Regions from separate parts of the Cupriavidus sp. 86D6 genome, predicted to be linked through region 4. Evidence: predicted binding sites of a transcription regulator. Region 4 holds the regulator's gene; each other region holds the start of a gene.
The links. The regulator LexA, encoded in region 4, represses DNA repair genes until DNA is damaged. The targets are predictions, from matches to a motif close to ACTGTATNNNNATACAGT.

Region 1: the regulator LexA is predicted to act here: its motif matches at 3,046-3,063, upstream of dinB (DNA polymerase IV).
Region 2: the regulator LexA is predicted to act here: its motif matches at 2,339-2,356, upstream of imuA (translesion DNA synthesis-associated protein ImuA).
Region 3: the regulator LexA is predicted to act here: its motif matches at 2,837-2,854, upstream of recA (recombinase RecA).

The regions. Positions count from the first base shown of each region.
Region 1 is NZ_JBYPSB010000006.1:264,117-268,860, forward strand. It holds gene AC3G88_RS16765 (aspartate/glutamate racemase family protein) at 1-495, shown strand, start outside; gene AC3G88_RS16770 (MFS transporter) at 513-1,706, opposite strand; gene dinB (DNA polymerase IV) at 1,852-3,024, opposite strand; gene rarD (EamA family transporter RarD) at 3,141-4,046, opposite strand; gene AC3G88_RS16785 (TRAP transporter substrate-binding protein) at 4,184-4,744, opposite strand, start outside.
Region 2 is NZ_JBYPSB010000003.1:208,328-213,071, reverse strand. It holds gene AC3G88_RS09975 (Y-family DNA polymerase) at 1-1,468, opposite strand, end outside; gene imuA (translesion DNA synthesis-associated protein ImuA) at 1,401-2,285, opposite strand; gene AC3G88_RS09965 (hypothetical protein) at 2,509-2,832, shown strand; gene AC3G88_RS09960 (DUF1579 domain-containing protein) at 2,885-3,382, opposite strand; gene AC3G88_RS09955 (DUF2880 domain-containing protein) at 3,604-3,969, opposite strand; gene AC3G88_RS09950 (efflux RND transporter permease subunit) at 4,075-4,744, opposite strand, start outside.
Region 3 is NZ_JBYPSB010000002.1:180,947-185,690, forward strand. It holds gene AC3G88_RS05890 (DUF4212 domain-containing protein) at 102-482, opposite strand; gene AC3G88_RS05895 (sensor histidine kinase) at 479-2,053, opposite strand; gene AC3G88_RS05900 (response regulator) at 2,066-2,755, opposite strand; gene recA (recombinase RecA) at 3,036-4,097, shown strand; gene recX (recombination regulator RecX) at 4,198-4,665, shown strand.
Region 4 is NZ_JBYPSB010000001.1:1,027,136-1,031,879, forward strand. It holds gene dusA (tRNA dihydrouridine(20/20a) synthase DusA) at 1-579, shown strand, start outside; gene AC3G88_RS04700 (hypothetical protein) at 1,402-1,662, shown strand; tRNA gene AC3G88_RS04705 (tRNA-His) at 1,788-1,863, shown strand; gene AC3G88_RS04710 (hypothetical protein) at 2,115-2,288, opposite strand; gene lexA (transcriptional repressor LexA) at 2,442-3,098, opposite strand; gene AC3G88_RS04720 (asparaginase) at 3,333-4,343, shown strand; gene rpsF (30S ribosomal protein S6) at 4,459-4,744, shown strand, end outside.

The DNA of each region.
Region 1 (4,744 bases), on a different contig from region 4:
TCGGCGTACAAGCTGGCCGCGGCCGGCGCCGATTTCGTGATCTGCCCCGACAACACCATCCATGCGGCGCTGGACCTGGTGCGGCCCACGTCGCCGCTGCCGTGGCTTCATATCGCCGAGGTGGTGGCCGACGCCGCCGTGGCACGCGGCTTCCATCGGCTTGGCATCACCGGCACGCGGTGGCTGGTGGACAGCGAGGTGTATCCGGCCGCGCTGGCCGCACGCGGGCTGGAAGCGGTGCGCCCGCCCGTGGAAGACCGCGCATTGATCGACCACGTGATCATGAACCAGCTGGTGCCCGGCATCGCCACGCCTGAAGGGGTAGCGACGTTCCGGCGCGTGATCGATGACCTGCGGCACAACGGTTGCGACGCCGTGGTGCTGGGCTGCACCGAGATTCCGCTGATCATCGACGACGGCAATTCGTCGTTGCCGACGCTCGATTCAACCCGCCTGCTGGCGCGCGCGGCATTGCAGCGCGCAGTGGCGGCGTAGCCCTCCGAATTGGCCGATCAACGACGTTCCGTGCGGAAGTACAGCAGCGCGATGGCGGGCAGGGCGAAGCCGATCCAGCTGGCCAGGGGCCAGCCCGCACGCGCATAGGCCCACGCGCCCACTGACGATCCGATGGCGCCGCCCACGAAAAAGATGGCCATGTACAGGCCGTTGAGGCGGCTGCGGTGTTCGTCGGACAGCGAGAAGATCGCGCGCTGGCCGATCACCAGATTGGTCGACACCGCGAAGTCGAGCAGCACGGCAGCCACCGTCAGCGACAGCAACGACAGCAGCGAACCCTCCGCCCCCACCCGGCTCAGCAGGAACGAAGCCGCGCCCAGCGCCAGCGCCAGCGCCGTCATCTGCCGGCTGTGGCCACGGTCGGCGTAGCGGCCCGCCATCGGCGCGGCAATGGCACCGGCCACACCGACCAGCGCGAAGATCGCGATACCGGTCTGTGACATATGGAACGCGGGCCCGGCCAGGTACAGCGGCGTGGTGGTCCAGAACAGGCTGAAGACGCCGAACATGGCGGCCTGGTACGCGGCCCGGCGGCGCAGGATCGGCTGGGTACGCAGCAGATGGCTCATCGAGCCAAGCATCTGGATGTAGTTGACGCCCGGCGCCGGCCGGCGCTGCGGCAGCTTGCGCGCCAGCACGATGCCGAGCAGCACCATCGCCACGGCCGACGCCGCGAAGATCGCGTGCCAGCCGAACAGGTCTGACACCAGGCTCGACACCGGACGCGCCAGCATGATGCCCATCAGCAGTCCGCTGGTGACATTGCCGACCGCACGGCCGCGCGCATGCTCGGGGGCCAGGTGCGCCGCGAACGGCACCAGCACCTGCACCGCCACCGAGCACAGTCCAATCGCGCAGCCCGCCACCAGGAACACGCTGGCATGCGTGGCCAGCGCCGCCGCCAGCAGGGCCGCCGCGCACCCGCCCACCAGCGTGAGCACGAGCTTGCGGTTTTCGACGATATCGCCCAGCGGCACCAGCAGCAGCAGGCCCACGCAGTAGCCGATCTGGATCAGCGTGACGATCAGGCCGGCAATTTCCGGCGACAGCTGCAACGCGCGTGCAATCGGTCCGACCAGCGGCTGTGCGTAGTACAGGTTGGCGACGATCATGCCGCAGGCCACGGCCAGCAGGGGCGTGATCCAGGCGGCCGGGGCGGCGGTACGTTGGGCGGGAGCGGCGGTTGTCATGGGGCGCGCGTGGGCGGAAGGTGGGGCGTGGCGCTCTCGATGGGCGCCCGTCGAAGCCGCCGATTCTACCGGGAGATAGATAGGGCCGTATGACGTGGGGGTTTTTTGGCCTGGGATCGGCCCGATTCGCCTGGAGGAAGGCCGTTCAGCCTTCCGCCTCGTCGTCGAAGCGGAATTCCTCTTGCACCGGCGCGGGATCGTCCCCTTGCTCGGCCGCCGGGAGCAGGGCGCTGACGCGCACGCCCAGCAGCCGGATGCGCCGCTCCAGCGGGATCCGCTTCAGGCACTCGGTGGCACCGCGCCGGATCATCGCGCCATCGGCGGTATGGGCGGTCATGGTCAGGTCGCGCGTCACGGTGTGGAAATCGTCAAAGCGCAGCTTGATGCCCACCGTCCGGCCCACGTACCCCTTGCGGCGCAGGTCGTCGGCCACGCGCATGCACAGCCGGGTGAACTGTTCCGACAGCACGGGGCGATCGGTGCGCGGGTGCAGGTCGCGCTCGAACGTGGTTTCGCGGCTCATCGACTTGGGTTCGGAACTGACCACCACCTGACGGTCGTCGCGGCCATGTGCCACTTCCACCAGCCAGCCCGCGTAATTGCGGCCGAAGTGCGCCTGCAGCAGCGCCAGGTCGGCCTCGGCCAGGTCTCCCACGGTGTCGATGCCGATGGCCTGCAGCTTCTCCGCGGCCTTGGGGCCGATGCCGTTGACCTTGCGCGCCGGCAGTGGCCAGATGCGCGTGGGAATATCGGCCGGGGTCAGGATGGTCAGTCCGTCCGGCTTGTCCAGTTCGGACCCGATCTTGGCCAGGAGCTTGTTGGGGGCCACGCAGATCGAACACGTCAGGCCCGTCGCTTCATGGACCGCAGCCTTGATGCGGGGGGCTACCTCGTGCGGCTCGCCCTCTATATCACTCAGATCGATATATATCTCGTCGATCCCGCGATCTTCTATTTGTCCGGTGAATGTTCGGACGGCCGCCTTGAAGAGTCCCGAGTAGCGGCGGTAGGCGTCGAAGTCGGTCGGCAGCAGGATCGCGTCGGGCGCCAGCTTGGCGGCCTTCATCATGCCCATGGCCGAGAACACACCCAGGGCGCGGGCCTCGTAGGTGGACGTGGTGACCACGCCCCGCCCCACATAGTCACGCAGCCGGGCGTAGCGGCGCGATCCGTCGGGTAGTACCTCGGGCACCGCATTGCGGCCGCCGCCGATCACGACAGCCTGGCCACGCAGGTCCGGATAGCGCAGCAGTTCCACCGAAGCGTAGAACGCGTCCATGTCGAGATGGGCAATACGCCGGGGAGCGTTCGGGGGCATGAGCGTGGAGAGGCGATCGATACTGTATATCCGTACAGTATAGTGTGGCGACGTTGTTTCCGGAATAGCGCGCGATTGCCACGTATATTCACGTAACGGATAGAAGCGACTGCTCTTTAAGCTGGTTCATTTTTCGTGCTGATGGATCGCTTCGCATTCAGACGCGTGACCAGCAAACCCTCGGCCGCGTAGATTGCCAGCGAGATCCAGATCAGGGCATAGCCGATCTGCTTCTGTGCCGGAAACGGCTCGTGGTAGAGCCAGATGCCAAGTACCAGCTGGATGGTGGGCCCGGCGTATTGCAGCAGGCCGAGCAGCGACAGCGGGATACGACGGGCGCCGGCGGCAAAGAACAGCAGCGGCACCGCCGTGAGCGGGCCGGCCAGCAGCAACAGGATCTGCGTACCCGTGCCTGCGCTGCGCGTGGTGTCGTGCCCGGTCAGGAGCAGGAAGCCCAGCGCCGCAGCGGCCAGCGGGAACAGGATCAGCGTTTCCAGCGACAGGCCCTCGAGCGCACCGAGCGCGCCGGTCTTGCGCAGCAGCCCATAGCCGCCAAACGACGCCGCCAGGCCCAGCGCAATCCACGGCAGTTGTCCGGCCGACCAGGTGAGCCAGAGCACACCGGCCGCCGCGATGGCGATCGACAGCCACTGGGCCGGCCGCAGCCGCTCGTGCAGCAGCAGCACCCCCAGCAGCACACTGAATAGCGGATTGATGAAATAGCCCAGGCTGGCATCGACCACGCGATCGGCCGACACCGCCCAGATATAGAGGAACCAGTTGCAGCACAGCAGCCCCGCGCTGGCCGCGAAGTTCAGGATCAGGCGCGGATTGGCCGCCACGTCGCGCAGCCAGCAGAAATGACGGCGCCACAACAGTATTGCCCCCAGGAATACCAGCGACCACACCATGCGGTGCAGCAGGATTTCCAGCGGCGCCACGCCGTGCAGGGACTTGATGTAGAGGGGCAGCAGGCCCCAGATGATGTACGCCAGCAGGGCGTAGAAGATGCCGAGTTGCATGGGAATGTTCCCGGTAGAGTCCGGTTGTGGGGCGGATTCTACCGGGGTGTGGGCAGGCGCGTGGCGCCATGAAAAAACCCGGCCGGAGCCGGGCTTGTCGTGAGCGAAATGGCCGAATGGCCAAATCATCGGTTCGCTTACAGCTTGCGCGCGTAGCTGAACTGCGCGAACGCCTGCTCGGCCACGTTGAACCAGGCGGCCTCGTTGTTGCGGAACACGCGCCAATCGTCGTAGATCTTCTTGAACGACGGGTTCTTGGCGCTTTCGTCGGCGTACGCTTCCTGCGTGGCCTTGAAGCAGGCTTCCATGATCTCCTTCGAGAACGGACGCAGCTTCACGCCGCTTTCCAGCAGGCGGGCCAGCGCCTGCGGGTTCACGGTGTCGTACTTGGCCATCATGTTGGTGTGCGCCTCGATAGTCGCCGTTTCCAGCGCGCGCTTGTAGAGCGCCGGCAGCTTGTCGTACTCGGGTTGCGATGCGTAGAACGACAGCTGCGCGCTGCCTTCCCACCAGCCCGGGTAGTAGTAGTACGGCGCCACCTTGTAGAAGCCGAGCTTTTCGTCGTCGTACGGGCCCACCCATTCGGCCGCGTCGATCGTGCCCTTTTCCAGCGCCGGGTAGATGTCACCGCCGGCAATCTGCTGGGGCACCACACCCAGGCGGGCCAGCACCACGCCGGCAAAGCCGGCCACGCGGTA
Region 2 (4,744 bases), on a different contig from region 4:
CGTCGGCGCGTTCGGCAATGAAATAGTCGCGCGTGGCCAGGCCGCCATCCCACCAGCCGGCCTCGATGCGCTCGGGGCGCGTCAGCATGACCAACGGCCCCTGGTACACGGGACGGTGCTTTTCCACACGCAGCGGCTGGGGCGCTTCCAGCAGCCAGAGCGGCCGCTCCGGCGGCAAGGCGCCCGTGGCCGGCGCGCGCGCGGGCGTCTCGCCCACCGGGCACCACTGGTTGGCGCGCTCGGGACGATGGTCGGCCAGCGGCTGTGGCTGCAGCACGTTGTCGCGGCCCAGCCGGGCAACCAGCGTATCGATCAGCCGGCCCAGCTCGGCCGGTTCGGCGCCGGGCTCCGGAAACAGCGAATCGCTCTGCGGCACGCAGGTTTCCATCGTCTCCACGCGCAGTCCCAGGCCGCCTACGGGCGCATGAAAACGCACCTTGTCGAGCTTCTCGCGCAGCAGCTTCGACAGATGCACGGGGTCGCGGCTCGGCTGCGCCAGCGCCAGCGGCACCGGCGTGCTGTCGGTGTCCTCACCCAGCCGGTAGCGTTCGTGCTCCAGCACCAGCACGCAGCGCGTCACGCCGGCCTGCTGCGCCGCCAGCCAGCCCGACAGCGCCAGCAGCAGCCGCTGCGCCCCGGCCAGCACGCCTTCGGCCGATTCGATGCGGCCCGGCAGCTCCATGCGTTGTGCAAACGCGGGCGGCGCTTCGAACCATGCAAAGCCCGAAGGGGCGTTGCCATAGGCCTGGTCCAGCCGCGCCAGCAGTTCGGTGCCGATACGGCGCGACAAACCCGCGCGCGGCAGCTGCCGCACCTGTCCAAGCGTATGGCAGCCCACGCCTTCGAGCCAGTCCGGATCGGTGTACGCCTGCAGGCAGGTCACGGGCAGGCGGTCCAGCAGGCGCATCATGCGCGGCGCCTGCACCGCGCGCCGGGCCGGCCGGACGATGCCGCGCGGCGTCTTGCGCAGCGGCTGGCGCGCCAGCCATGCCGCGCCCTGCGCCGTGGTGCCGCTGCCAACCTGCACGAACGTGCCCAGTTGCCGCACGCGGGCGCGGATCGCCCGGCACAGCGCACGATGCCCGCCGAACAGCCGCAGGCTGGCCGTGACGTCGAGCATCACCGTGGCCGATTCGGGTTCCGGGTCGATCGTCACGGCCGGCGTGAAATGCAACAGCGTCAGCGCCACGGATGTCACCAGACCGGTCTCGGCGGCCGGATCGCGTTCAAGCTGCACCACATCGGCCGACAACGCCTGCACGCCGCCGCGCCGCATGCCGTAGCACACGCCCAGCGCCGCGGCCGGGCCATTGGCCAGCACCACGCGCTCGTGCGCCATCACGGCCACCGGCAGTTGCTGCAGCGTACCGTTGCCATGCGCGGCGGGGGTGCCGGCGGGCTCAGGCCAGCTCGGCTGCAGCGCGTCCAGCGGCAGGCGCGGCAGATGCACCGCGATCCAGTACGTCATGGGCAATCGGATCGAGACCCGCCGCGACGGCGGGCGTGGGAACGGCAGGCATGCCCGTGCGCCGGGGCACATGGGCCATGCCTTCGAGGGGCAACAGCAACGGCGTGTCGCGCACCGGGCCGCGCCGCTTGTGGAAGGTGATCGACATCAGGTTGCCCGGCTGCGGCGACAGCGCCAGCCGCAGCACCGCCGGCGACGAGTCGTGCAGCACCCGCATGGGCCGCAGCACCCACACCACGGTATCGCCAGCCTGCGCCAGCACCTGCAGGCGCCGCAGCGCCTCGGGCCGCGCGCCCGCCAGCCACACCAGCACCGCGCCGAACGCCTGGCTGCGCAGCATCTGCTCGGCCGCCCAGAGCATGTCCGTGCGCTGCGAGGCCATCGTGGCGGCCACCGGCGGGCGCACCCAGTAGAGCTGCCGTGCGGGCAGGCGGTCATCGTCCAATCCGCCCGCCAGTCCGCCAGCATTCGGCAGGTAAGGCGGATTGACCAGCGCGATGCGCCGCCCGCCGGCCGCCAGCATGCGCAGCGCCGGCATCAGCAGGCGCAACTCGCCCGCGCCGTCCTGCGTCAGCAGCAGTTCCGTCACCGCACCGGCCGGCCAGCCGCCGCCCGGCAACTCGGCGGTCAGCGCGTCATAGCCGGTCGGACAGACGGGCAGCCGGCCGGCACGGCCCAACTGGCCCGCGCGCCACAGGCCGGGATACCGCTGTTCGAGTTCGCGCACCGATTCGCGGGGCGGCTCGGCCAGCGGGGAGGATGGGGGCGCAGGGTCCTCTGCCAGAAGCGAAGGCTGCCCATGCGGGACGGGGGTCATGATCGGGTTGTCGGCCCACGCGCAGTCGGCGCGGACATAGGAATTCGTCGAATACTGTATGTTTATACAGTATCAGGGCCGGCGCAAGGGGTACGCTATTCAAGTGCCTGAATCGACGCTTACGAAGTGATTTTTGCGTCCTTGCCACACTTCCGGGTGGACGATTGCAAACAAGTGTCAAGTGTCATTGTGAAGTGTCAGGCAGTGCGGAAAAATGCGCGGCATGAAAAGGAATACGCGCGAATGCGTGCATCTGCTGATCGAAGGTTTGCAGCGTCAGGGCCCGGTGCGCCGTGACGGGCTGGCCGACGCCTGCGGCCTGTCCGCCGAGGAGACCACGCGCGCCCTGAAGGCCGCGCGGCAGATGAGCGTGATCGACCATGTGCCCTACGGCCCCGGCACGCCGCCCGCCGCCGTCTTCTATCAGCTGACCGGACGCCAGTTGCCGCCGGCGCGCAAGAGCACGCGAACTCCGCCAGCCCCCGACGACCGCTTCCAGCCGCTGCTGGAAGCCTGGTGGAACAGCAACGAGCTGGACCGGGCCTGATGCAGGCACGCCGCCGGAGGACCGGCGGCGCCGCCACGACGGGGTGTCTCGACTACCTGGCCCGCCGGTAGCGCGCCTGCATGATCTGGACCCACTCGCCGTTGTCGGTCTGCATGAATGACGTCAGCGTGCGGTTGTCGTCGTCCTGAAACGCCATCACATCGCGATACTTCGCCATCTTGCCCGGCACCACGGTGCCATCCGGGCCGAACGCCGGACCATCGGCGCGCAGGGTCAGCGTGTTGCCGTCGGCTTCCAGGTCGCCCTCGTAGACCCACATGTGGGTCATCATCGAACCAATGAAGGTACCCACGAAGTGCCGGCGGGCGGGGTCGTAGCCCAGCGTCATGACCGTCACGGCCGGCCCGCAGCCGGGGAATTCGCCTTCGGAGCGGGTCTGCACCCAGGTGTCGCCAACCTTGCTGACCTGCTCGGGAATCTTCCACTTCTCGGCCGGGCCTTCGGGGCCCATCTGGGCTTCGCCTTCGGCTGTCCAGTTGCCTACCAGCCGGTGCAGCCAGCGGTGTTCCTTGGTGATTTCGACTTGCATGCTTAAGTCTCCGGTGGATAAGTTCAGATCGATATCGCCGTCTTGTGTACAGCGTACACAAATCCTAGGAGATGATCAGAACGATGTCCACATCGGTGTGGCAGCATGACAAAAACTTAATCTTGAGGCGCTCACATCACTTGGGGTGATGGAAGGCGCGTGAGACGGCGTTCAGCGTCGGTGTGGCCGCCCGAGTCGGGTGACCGCCCGCTGCCTGCCTATTACTGCGGCAGGCGAACCTTCGGCACGATGAACTGGTTGCCCGGCGCGCGCATCACGTCGCACTGGGCTTCGCCCTTGCGCGCCTCGCCGGCCTGGTTCACGAATTCGATGCTGCCCACCACGCTGTAGACATCCTCCGCCACGCGGCGCGAGGTGCCTTGCACCCACCGGAACTTGTCGGGGTTCGGCAGCCTGGCCTTGACAGCCTCCATGCAGGCCACTGGCGCCTCGGGCGCTTCCGGCCTGCCGCCACGCTGACCCATTTCGATATTGACCGGTGCATCGGCGGCGGCTGCCACCATCGGCAGTCCGATGGCCACGCAGGCCAGGGCCCGCACGAGCTTGCGGCGCAGGTGTGTTGTCACAGGTGTGTACTCCAGAACGAAAACGGCCGGCACGCGCGATGCATGCCGGCCGGTTGCCATTGTACTGCGGCGAAAATCCCTTACGTCTCTTACGCGCTCACGCCATTACACGGACATGTCGCGCGGTTCGGGCTTGCGGTCGTCGAACCAGCGGTACAGCGTGGGCACCATCACCAGCGTCAGCAGCGTCGACGTAATCAGCCCGCCGATCACCACCACGGCCAGCGGCCGCTGCACCTCCGAGCCCGGGCCGTCCGAGAACAGGAACGGCACCAGGCCCAGCATGGCAATGGTGGCGGTCATCATCACCGGCCGGAATCGCTGGGTGGCGCCGCGCACCACGGCATTGCGCAGCGACATGCCCGACTCGCGGAGCGTGCGGATGTACGACACCAGCACCACCCCGTTCAGCACCGCCATGCCCCACAGCGCGATAAAGCCCACCGAGGCCGGCACAGACAGGTATTCGCCGGTGACGAACAGCCCGATGATGCCGCCGATCGATGCAAACGGCAGCACCGTGATGATCAGCGTGGCAAAACGCAGCGAGTTGAACAGCAGGAACAGCAGGAAGAAGATCGCTGCAATGGTGATCGGCACGATCAGCTTCAGGTGGCCCATGGCGCGCTCCATGTTCTGGAACTGGCCGCCCCACTCGTAGTAGTAGCCCTCCGGCAGCTTGACCCTGGCCTCCGTGGCGGACTGCAGTTCGGCCACGAAGCCACCCAGGTCGCGGTCCTTCACGTTGATCATCACCACCACGCGGCGCTTGGCC
Region 3 (4,744 bases), on a different contig from region 4:
GCGCGTGCTGCATTGCGAGGCATTCGGGGCGCGGGGCGCCCGCTGGCGGGCCGGGACGCCGTCTTGCGCCGCAGCAAAGGGCGCGGCCCAAGAGGAAACCCTTAGAAGGGGGCGTGGCGCGGTTTTCCGCCGGCGTCGTCAGGTTCGGCGGGGGGCGCCGGATGGGTTTCGATGCCGGCGTCGATGCCGGCGTCCGTGCGGGCCAGTTCGTGCTCGCGGGCATGCATCTCGTCGTCGGCGCGATTCATGCGCCAGGCGTACAGCGCGGCCATCAGCACGTAAAGAATCAGCGATCCCTGCGCGGCCATCCAGAACGAAAAGGGCCAGCCCATGAAATCGAAGCGCAGTTCGCGCGCGAACCAGCTCACGCCGAACGTGATCAGGAACCAGGCCGCCAGCAGCCCCACGATCCATCGCACGTTGTGGTGCCAGGCGCGCCGTTCGAGGGGCGTCATCCGGTCGCGGGGCGTTTTCCTGCTCATGCCGGATTCTCGTCGGGGGCGAGCCGGCGCAGCGTGATGCGCAGGCGCGCGCCGGCCAGCCGCGGGGACGCCTGGTACACGTTGTCGTCGATGGCGACTTCGCCGCCATGCTGCTGCACGATCTCGCGCACGATGGCCAGCCCCAGCCCGCTGCCCTCGGTGTTGGTGCCCAGCACCCGATAGAAGCGTTCCATCACCCGTTCGCGCTCGGCCGGCGCGATGCCCGGCCCGGTGTCTTCCACGTCCAGGTACGCGAACGGCTCGAAGGCGTCGCTGGCCACGCGCACGGTGGCATGGCCGCCGGCCGGCGTGTAGCGGATGGCGTTGTCCACGAGGTTGTTGAGCATTTCGGTCAGCATCAGGCGGTTGCCGGTGATCATGACCGGGTGATCGTCGGCTTCCAGCCCCAGGTCGATATTGCGGGCCCATGCCTGCGGCAGCCAGTCCTTGACCACGTCGCGAGCCAGTGCGGCAAGGTCCAGCGGCGCCATGCCGCCGGCGCCGGCCAGGTTTTCCATGCGCGCCAGCGACAGCAGCTGCGTCACCAGGTGCGCCGTGCGCTCCGAACTGCCGGCGATCTGCGCCAGCGACCGCCGCAGTTCCTCGGGCGACTGCTCGCGCTGCGCCAGTTCGGCCTGCATGCGCAGGCCCGCCAGCGGGGTCTTCATCTGGTGCGCGGCATCGGCAATGAAACGCTTCTGTGTCTGCACGGACTGGTCGAGCTGGGCCAGCAGGTCGTTGAACGACGCCACCAGCGGCGTGATCTCCTGCGGCGCCGCGCGTTCGTCGATCGGGCTCGTATCGCCAGGGTTGCGCGAGCGGATGCGCTGCTGGATGGCCGTCAGCGGCGCCAGCCCGCGCGTGAGCCCGAACCACACCAGCACCACGGCCAGCGGCAGGATCACGAACTGCGGCAGGATCACCCCCTTGATGATCTCGTTGGCCAGCCGGGCACGCTTGTCCAGTGTCTCGGCCACCTGCACCAGCACCGGCTGGTTGCCGCCGACGTTTTTCAGATCGACATAGGTATAAGCCACGCGCACATCGTTACCGGCCACGCGGTCGTCGCGCATCGACACCAGCCCGGCATGGCCCTGTTCCTCTTCGGACGGCAGCGGCAGGTCGTGGTCGCCGGCCACGTACTCGCCGCGCTTGCCCACCACCTGGTAATAGATGTTGTCGGTCTCGTCGGCGCGCAGGATCTCGCGCGCCGACAGCGGCAGCTGCAGCGTCACGCGTCCGTTTACTTCGCGCACCTGCTGCGACAGCACGATGGCGCTGGCCTCCAGCGCCCGGTCGAACGGTCCGTTGGCGATCGACTTGGCCACCAGGTACGTGACCGCGATGCTCATCGGCCAGAGCAGCAGCAGCGGCGCCAGCATCCAGTCCAGGATCTCGCCGAATAGCGATCGCGGGGCGGGATGGGCCGAGGTTTCCTCGAGATGGGGCAGGGCGTCCGCCAGCGCCGAATCCTCGGCGGCGGCGTCGGCCAGCGTGGGGCGCGCGGCCTCGGGCAGCGGGGCGGCGCCTGCGGCGGGATGGCGTCGCCAGGGCAGGCGCAGCAGGCTCATGGGCGGTTTGCGTCAGCCGTGGGTGGCCATGGCCGGCTGGAATTTCTCCAGGCAATAGCCCAGGCCGCGCACGGTGGCAATGCGGATGCCGCCCACCTCGATCTTCTTGCGCAGGCGGTGCACGTAGACTTCGATGGCGTTGTTGCTGACTTCCTCGCCCCATTCGCACAGGTGGTCGACAAGCTGTTCCTTCGACACCAGCCGGCCGCTGCGCGTGAGCAGGATTTCGAGCAGGCCGATCTCGCGCGCCGACAGGTCCAGCATCTGGTCGTTCAGGAAGGCGATGCGGCCGACCTGGTCGAAGGCCAGCGGGCCGTGGCGCATCAGCGTGGCGCCCCCGCCGGCGCCGCGCCGCACCAGCGCACGCACGCGTGCCTCCAGCTCGGACAGCGCGAAGGGCTTGGCCATGTAGTCGTCGGCGCCCAGGTCCAGCCCCTTAACGCGCTCGTCCACGCCGTCGGCCGCGGTCAGGATCATCACGGGCAGCATCGCGCCGCGCGCACGCAGCCGCTTGAGCACCTCCAGCCCGGGCATGCGGGGCAGGCCAAGGTCCAGGATCAGCAGGTCGAAACTCTGCGTGGAAAGGGCCGAGTCGGCTTCCACGCCATTGGCGACGTGATCGACGGCATAGCCGGAATGGCGCAACGACCGTGTCAGGCCGTCTGCCAGCACGTCGTCATCTTCGGCGATCAGAATCCGCATGGTTTGTCTCCACCCTTGTCACCTTTTTTGTGCTGCATCGCCCGCAGCCGGTTTGCGGTGCCGGTGGGGCTTGCCAAGCATACTGTTTTTTTATACAGTACCCGACATTCCGCGCGAGTCGTCCCGGAAGGGACTGCGCAGGGCCGGGACTGGCGAGTCCAGGCGCCAAAAGCCTTCGAAAGCCGCCCGAAATCCATCGGAAAAGGCTTGAAAAGCAGGCGCCACGCCGCATGCGGCCTATTTATACACCAATTGACCACCCATTGACTGAAGGACGACCATGGACGACAAGAAGGCCGGCGCCGGCGTAAGTGCTGAGAAGCAGAAGGCGCTTGCCGCCGCGCTCTCCCAGATCGAAAAGCAGTTCGGCAAGGGCTCGATCATGCGCCTGGGCGATGGCGACGTCGAAAAGGATATCCAGGTGGTGTCCACCGGATCGCTGGGCCTGGACATCGCGCTGGGCGTCGGCGGCCTGCCGCGCGGCCGCGTGGTCGAGATCTATGGTCCGGAATCGTCGGGCAAGACCACGCTGACGCTGCAGGTCGTCGCCGAAATGCAGAAGCTGGGCGGCACCTGCGCGTTCATCGACGCGGAACACGCGCTGGACGTGCAGTACGCGGGCAAGCTCGGCGTGGACGTGGGCAACCTGCTGATCTCCCAGCCCGACACCGGCGAGCAGGCTCTGGAAATCACCGACGCGCTGGTGCGCTCGGGCTCGATCGACCTGATCGTGATCGACTCGGTGGCCGCGCTGGTGCCGAAGGCCGAAATCGAAGGCGAGATGGGCGATTCGCTGCCGGGTCTGCAGGCCCGCCTGATGAGCCAGGCACTGCGCAAGCTGACCGGCACCATCAAGCGTACCAACTGCCTGGTGATCTTCATCAACCAGATCCGCATGAAGATCGGTGTGATGTTTGGGTCGCCTGAAACCACGACCGGCGGTAACGCGCTGAAGTTCTACGCCTCGGTGCGTCTGGACATCCGCCGTATCGGCTCGATCAAGAAGGGCGACGAAGTGGTCGGCAACGAGACCAAGGTCAAGGTCGTCAAGAACAAGGTTTCGCCGCCGTTCCGCGAGGCGTTCTTCGACATCCTCTACGGCCAGGGGATCTCGCGCCAGGGCGAGATCATCGACCTGGGCGTGGACGCCAAGATCGTCGAAAAGTCGGGCGCGTGGTACAGCTACAACGGCGACAAGATCGGCCAGGGCAAGGACAACGCGCGTGAATACCTGCGCGAGAATCCGGACATCGCCGCCGAGATCGAAAACAAGGTGCGTGCGGCGCTGGGCGTGGCCCCGACGAACACCGCGCTGGGCGCGCCGGCCGAGATCGAAGACTGAGGTTGACGCCTGCCGGCAACAACAAGCCGTCGCATGACAGTGCGGCGGCTTTTTTGTTTTTCGTCCCCTCCTTGCCCCCCAAACGCTCTCCTGATTCCTGATGGCCGGAACCCGTCCCCCGCTTTCCCTCAAGGCCCGCGCCGTTGGCTATCTCTCGCGCCGCGAGCACAGTCGCGTCGAACTGGCGCGCAAGCTGGCGCCCCATGCCGAATCGGCCGAAGAAGTGGAGGCCTTGCTCGATGCGCTGGAGCGCGAAAACTGGCTGTCGAATGATCGCTTCGTCGATAGCCTGGTCCACCGGCGCGCCGGCCGGTATGGCGCGGCGCGCGTGATGCAGGAGGCGAAGACCCACCAGCTTGGCAACGACCAACTGCGGGAACTCCAGGACCGGCTGCGCGATACAGAAGTGGAGCGGGCCGCCGAGGTGTGGCGCAAGCGGTTTGGTGTGCCGCCTGATTCACCCGAAGCGCGGGCCAAGCAGATCCGGTTCATGATGGCCCGGGGCTTCTCGCGGAGCGTGATCGGCAAGATCATCCGGGGCGCCGAGGACGGGTACGAGGGCGAGTAGCAGCACGAGTACCAACGGCGAGCAACGGCGGACCCTACGCCGGGTGGCCATCTGCATACCTGCGTACGCATAAGGGGTA
Region 4 (4,744 bases):
GAGCACTATGACTTTGTTCGCGACTTCGTTGGCATTATTGCCGACGCCGGTTGCGAAACATTTATCGTGCACGCCCGTAATGCCATTCTGAAAGGCCTTAGCCCGAAAGAAAATCGGGAAATTCCGCCGTTGCGGTACGAAGTTGCATACCAGCTGAAGAAAGAATTTCCGCAGCTGGAAATCCTGATTAACGGCGGCATTGTCTCTTATGGCGAAATGGAAGAACATTTGCGCCACGTGGATGGGGTAATGATCGGCCGTCAGGCTTACCACGATCCTTATATCCTCGCCGAAATGGACAGCCGTTTCTACGGCGTTGAATCGCCGATTCCAACGCGCGAAGACGCCGAAATGGCCATGCAAGCCTATATCGGCCATCTGGTGGAGCGGGGCGGCTATATGGGCGCTGCCACCCGGCATATGCTGGGCCTCCATCGCGGGGTCTATGGCGGACGCGGCTGGCGCCGGGTGCTGTCGGATGCACGGCGCATGAACGCTGCCCGCACCCGGGCCGACGTGGATGCGCTATTCGAAGAAGCGCGTTCCCATCTGCGTCCAGACCTCCTGGAGGCGGCCTGAGCGACCCCCGAACGTGACGATCGTATGCGGGCTGGACTGGAGGAAAAACTCTAATTTCGAACGATCGTGCTATGCACATGCCGCAAATGTATGCCCCAAGGGCGTTTGCGGCGGTTGAGGTGACTGGAAACCCGCGTGGGCAAAGGGATTCCCCTAATTCGCCAGTCCTGCGGCATGTTCTTACACTGTGCCTGCCCTCGAATACAGGGCTTTCTTCAACTGATTTTTGAGCCCGCCGTGTGCGGGCTTTTTTTCTGCCCCGTCTCGTTGTTACCACAGCAACCGTGGGTTTGCCCGGATGGTGCGCCGTGCGTTCGGGGTCTACATTGAATGTGCCTTCAGGGCATTGAGATCGCTAATTTAAGAGTCCGCTTGCGAGCGGGCTCTTTTTTTTCGTGGGTCGCGCCATGCACGAATCGCGCATAAAACCGTGGCGTACCTGAACACCAAAAAAAAGCAGGCGATGCTCGTCGGGAGTGATCGCCTGTCGGGAATGTCGAGGGGGTCAATGTCCCTCGGGGAAGAGTATCCAACAGCATTATTTGCGACAGAACCCTGCCGTGGTGGGGCAAGACCTCCGCTTTTGAAGGGCAGGCCGATACGTCAAGCTCGGGCTATTGTTAAGACATGCCCTGTCGAGCGGCGCGTAGGTCATGTTACGATGCGCTGAAAAATGCCGCGACATTAGCCGGCATGGCGTGGGAGTCGTATCTTCACGGATGCGGCGCCAAGTGGGGGAAAAGCAGTTGGGCTGGCCGGTTCGAGCGGTGTGACGGGGAATGTCGAAGCCAGTGAATCGGAAGCGAGCCCTGAGGAAACGAAATGGAAGCGGAAGAACCATTCGGTGAAGTCTTCGAGGACTACCGGGTGATCTGGGTAGCCGAGCAACTGCAGGACGGCAAATGGACTGCGCGCTATTGCTGGCACCCAGGCACATCGATCGACGCCGGCAAGGCGTTGCAGCGCGACGTCCTGAATGGCAAGTCGAAACGCTTGCTTGGACTTTTTCCGAGCGAGGCAGAGATCATCGCTGCGATCAAGGAAGCCGTGCTGCTGGAAGCGAAGTGGGTGGGCCCCCGATGAAGTCCGGAAGCCATCCGCCAGCGAATCCGAAATTTTTTTGTGCGGAATACTAGCCATCAGCAGAGAATGCTTGTATAGTCTTGTTCTTCGCTGATCGACACAACGGTCAACGAAAAATCTCTACGGTGGCTGTAGCTCAGTTGGTAGAGTCCAGGATTGTGATTCCTGTCGTCGTGGGTTCGAGTCCCATCAGCCACCCCAAAGAATTCCCTTGCAAAACAGCCGCTTAGTCAAGCGGCTGTTTTGCTTTGCACGCATCCCTTCCCACCATCCCTTCCGCCTGGTGCAACCGACCTGACAGCATCCGATTGCGATCGCATACGCCAAGGCGAAGCCGGTCGATGGGCGAAAAAAACCGGACGTTGGCGGGGTCGACAAGGTCCGGTTCTGCGCATGACGCGAATGCGCAGTGATGCGGTTGCGCGCTGATCCGCGTGGCACGCGGCCAGATTTCAATCGAGCAGTTTCGTGGTCGGTTCTGCCAGTTCCAGCATGCGGCAGATGGCTGCCATGTTGCCGACCATCGTGCGACGTTGCGCGCCCTGGTAGACGCGGACGCCCTTGATTTGCCGGAACGGGACCGGCTTGACCGGGCGGCGGGAAGCGATGGGATTCGATTGCAGCATGGCAACACCTCGTAATTTGCGACAGCAGTGGTCCGCGCCCGTCGTCCAGCAAGGACGGGGCGGCATGGGCAAAGCAAAGCGGGTGACCAGGGCAGACGGCCGTGCTGCCTAAGTCTCGGGAGCCGGAGTCGCTGTCAGGCGCCTCCGATCACGCTAGAAGCCTGACGATCGGATCAGGCCGACAGCGATACCTTCAAGGGAGAACTCGTCGCGGCCCGAATGGAGCACGATGTTCTGGAAATCGGGGTTTTCTGCGATCAGTTCGATCGTGTCGCCGCGTTTCTTCAGGCGCTTGACCGTGACGTCCTCGCCCAGGCGGGCTACGACGATCTTGCCGTTGGCTGCCTCGCTGGCTTTCTTCACGGCCAGCAGGTCGCCATCGAGAATGCCGGCGTCGCGCATACTCAGGCCGCGTACGCGCAGCAGGTAGTCCGGACGCTCGTCGAAGACCGATGCATCCACCTGGTACTGACGGTCGATATGTTCTGCGGCAAGGATCGGGCTGCCCGCAGCGACGCGACCGACCAGCGGCAGCGTCAACTGCAGCACGCCTGCCATTGGCAGCGAGAACTGGTCGGAACGTTCCGAATCGCTGCGTGCCACCTTGAGCCGGATGCCGCGCGATGCGCCGGGGGTCAGTTCGATGACGCCCTTGCGTGCCAGCGCCCGCAGATGTTCCTCGGCCGAATTGGGCGAGGAAAAACCAAACTCGGCGGCGATCTCTGCGCGCGTGGGCGGGAAGCCCGTGTTGCGGATCGTGTCGCGGATCAGATCGAAAATCTGCTGCTGCCGGGGTGTCAGGGTCGCCATGGTTCGCCGGTCTCTCGTGCCGAAGCACTGTATGTTTAAACAGTATGCTGTGATTTTATACAGTATCGTGTGAAGTGCAAGCACAATTTGCGCAGTGGGCTCTACATGGGCGACGGCGGCACCGGTGGCTTCGCGGGTTTGCCAAGGGGGCGCTGGGGCGGGGTGGCAGTTACAATCGTCGGCCAGATCCCGGGCCGCGCCCGCCCGGCCAGCCCCCTCAGTCAGCCTATTTACATGTCAGCGTCTTCCTCATCGTTGCCCCGTGTCGTCGTGCTTGCCACCGGCGGCACCATTGCCGGATCGTCCGGCGACCCCGCCAGCAGTGCCCAGTACCAGGCGGCTACCGTGCCGGTGTCGCAACTGGTCCAGGCCGTGCCCGCGCTGGCCGATGTCGCGCGCGTGGAGGCCGAGCAGGTGGCGCAGGTCGACAGCAAGGACATGACGTTCGGTCTCTGGCAGCAGCTGGCGGCGCGGGTGGCGTACTGGTCCGGCCAATCGGACGTGGCCGGCATCGTGATTACGCACGGCACCGATACGCTTGAAGAAACGGCGATGTTTTTGCACCTGACGCAGCCGTGTCCCGTGCCGGTGATCATCACTGCGGCGATGCGCCCGGCAACGTCGCTGTCGGCGGATGGCCCGCTGAACCTGCTCGATGCGGTGCGCGTCGCGGCCCATCCGGACGCGCGGGGCCTGGCTGTGCTGGTGGTGCTGAACCAGCAGATCCACGCCGGGCGCGACGTGACCAAGGCGCATACGTCCGCCGTCGATGCCTTTGTCTCGCCGAATGCCGGTCCGGTCGGCTACGTGCAGGACGCCTATATTCGATTCACGCGTACGCCGTCCCGGCGGGAGGCGCCGTGCTTGCCGGTGCCGTCGGCCTGGCCGATGGTGGAGATCGTGGTCAGCCATGCCCAGCCGGGCAGGGTGGCCGTGGATGCACTGGTGTCGGCTGGTGTGAAGGGGCTGGTCGTGGCCGCCACCGGCAATGGCTCGGTCCACGAAACCCTGGTGGCGGCGTTGGCCGATGCGGCGGCGGCTGGTGTGGCAGTGGTGCGCAGTTCACGTACTGGCGCCGGCCATGTGTCGATTCCGGCGCGGCCGGCGGCGGGGGCTGGCCTGTTTGCGTCGGCGGCCGACCTCAACCCTTACAAGGCGCGCGTGCTGCTGCTGGTGGCGCTGGCAGCCGACCCCGCGCTCGGCGTCGATGCCGGGCGCCTGCAGTCGCTTTTTGCCGCCTGCTGAGCCGCCTGCACCGCGTACCTTGCGGATTCCCGGGTTTCCGGGCTATACTCGCCGGCTATTCAACCTTGCCGCACCGGACGTGACGCCCGGGTGGCTCATCCCAAAAGGAGCGTCAATGCGTCATTACGAAATCGTATTTATCGTCCATCCGGACCAAAGCGAACAAGTGCCGGCGATGATCGAGCGTTACAAGCAGCTCGTCACGTCGCAAAATGGCCAGATCCATCGCGTGGAAGACTGGGGTCGTCGTCAGATGGCCTACATGATCCAGAAGCTGGCCAAGGCTCACTACGTTTGTCTGAACATCGAATGCGGCAAGGACACGCTGGCTGAACTCGAGCACGCGTTCAAGTTCAATGACGCCGTGCTGCGTCACCTGATCGTCCAGACCAAGAAGGCTG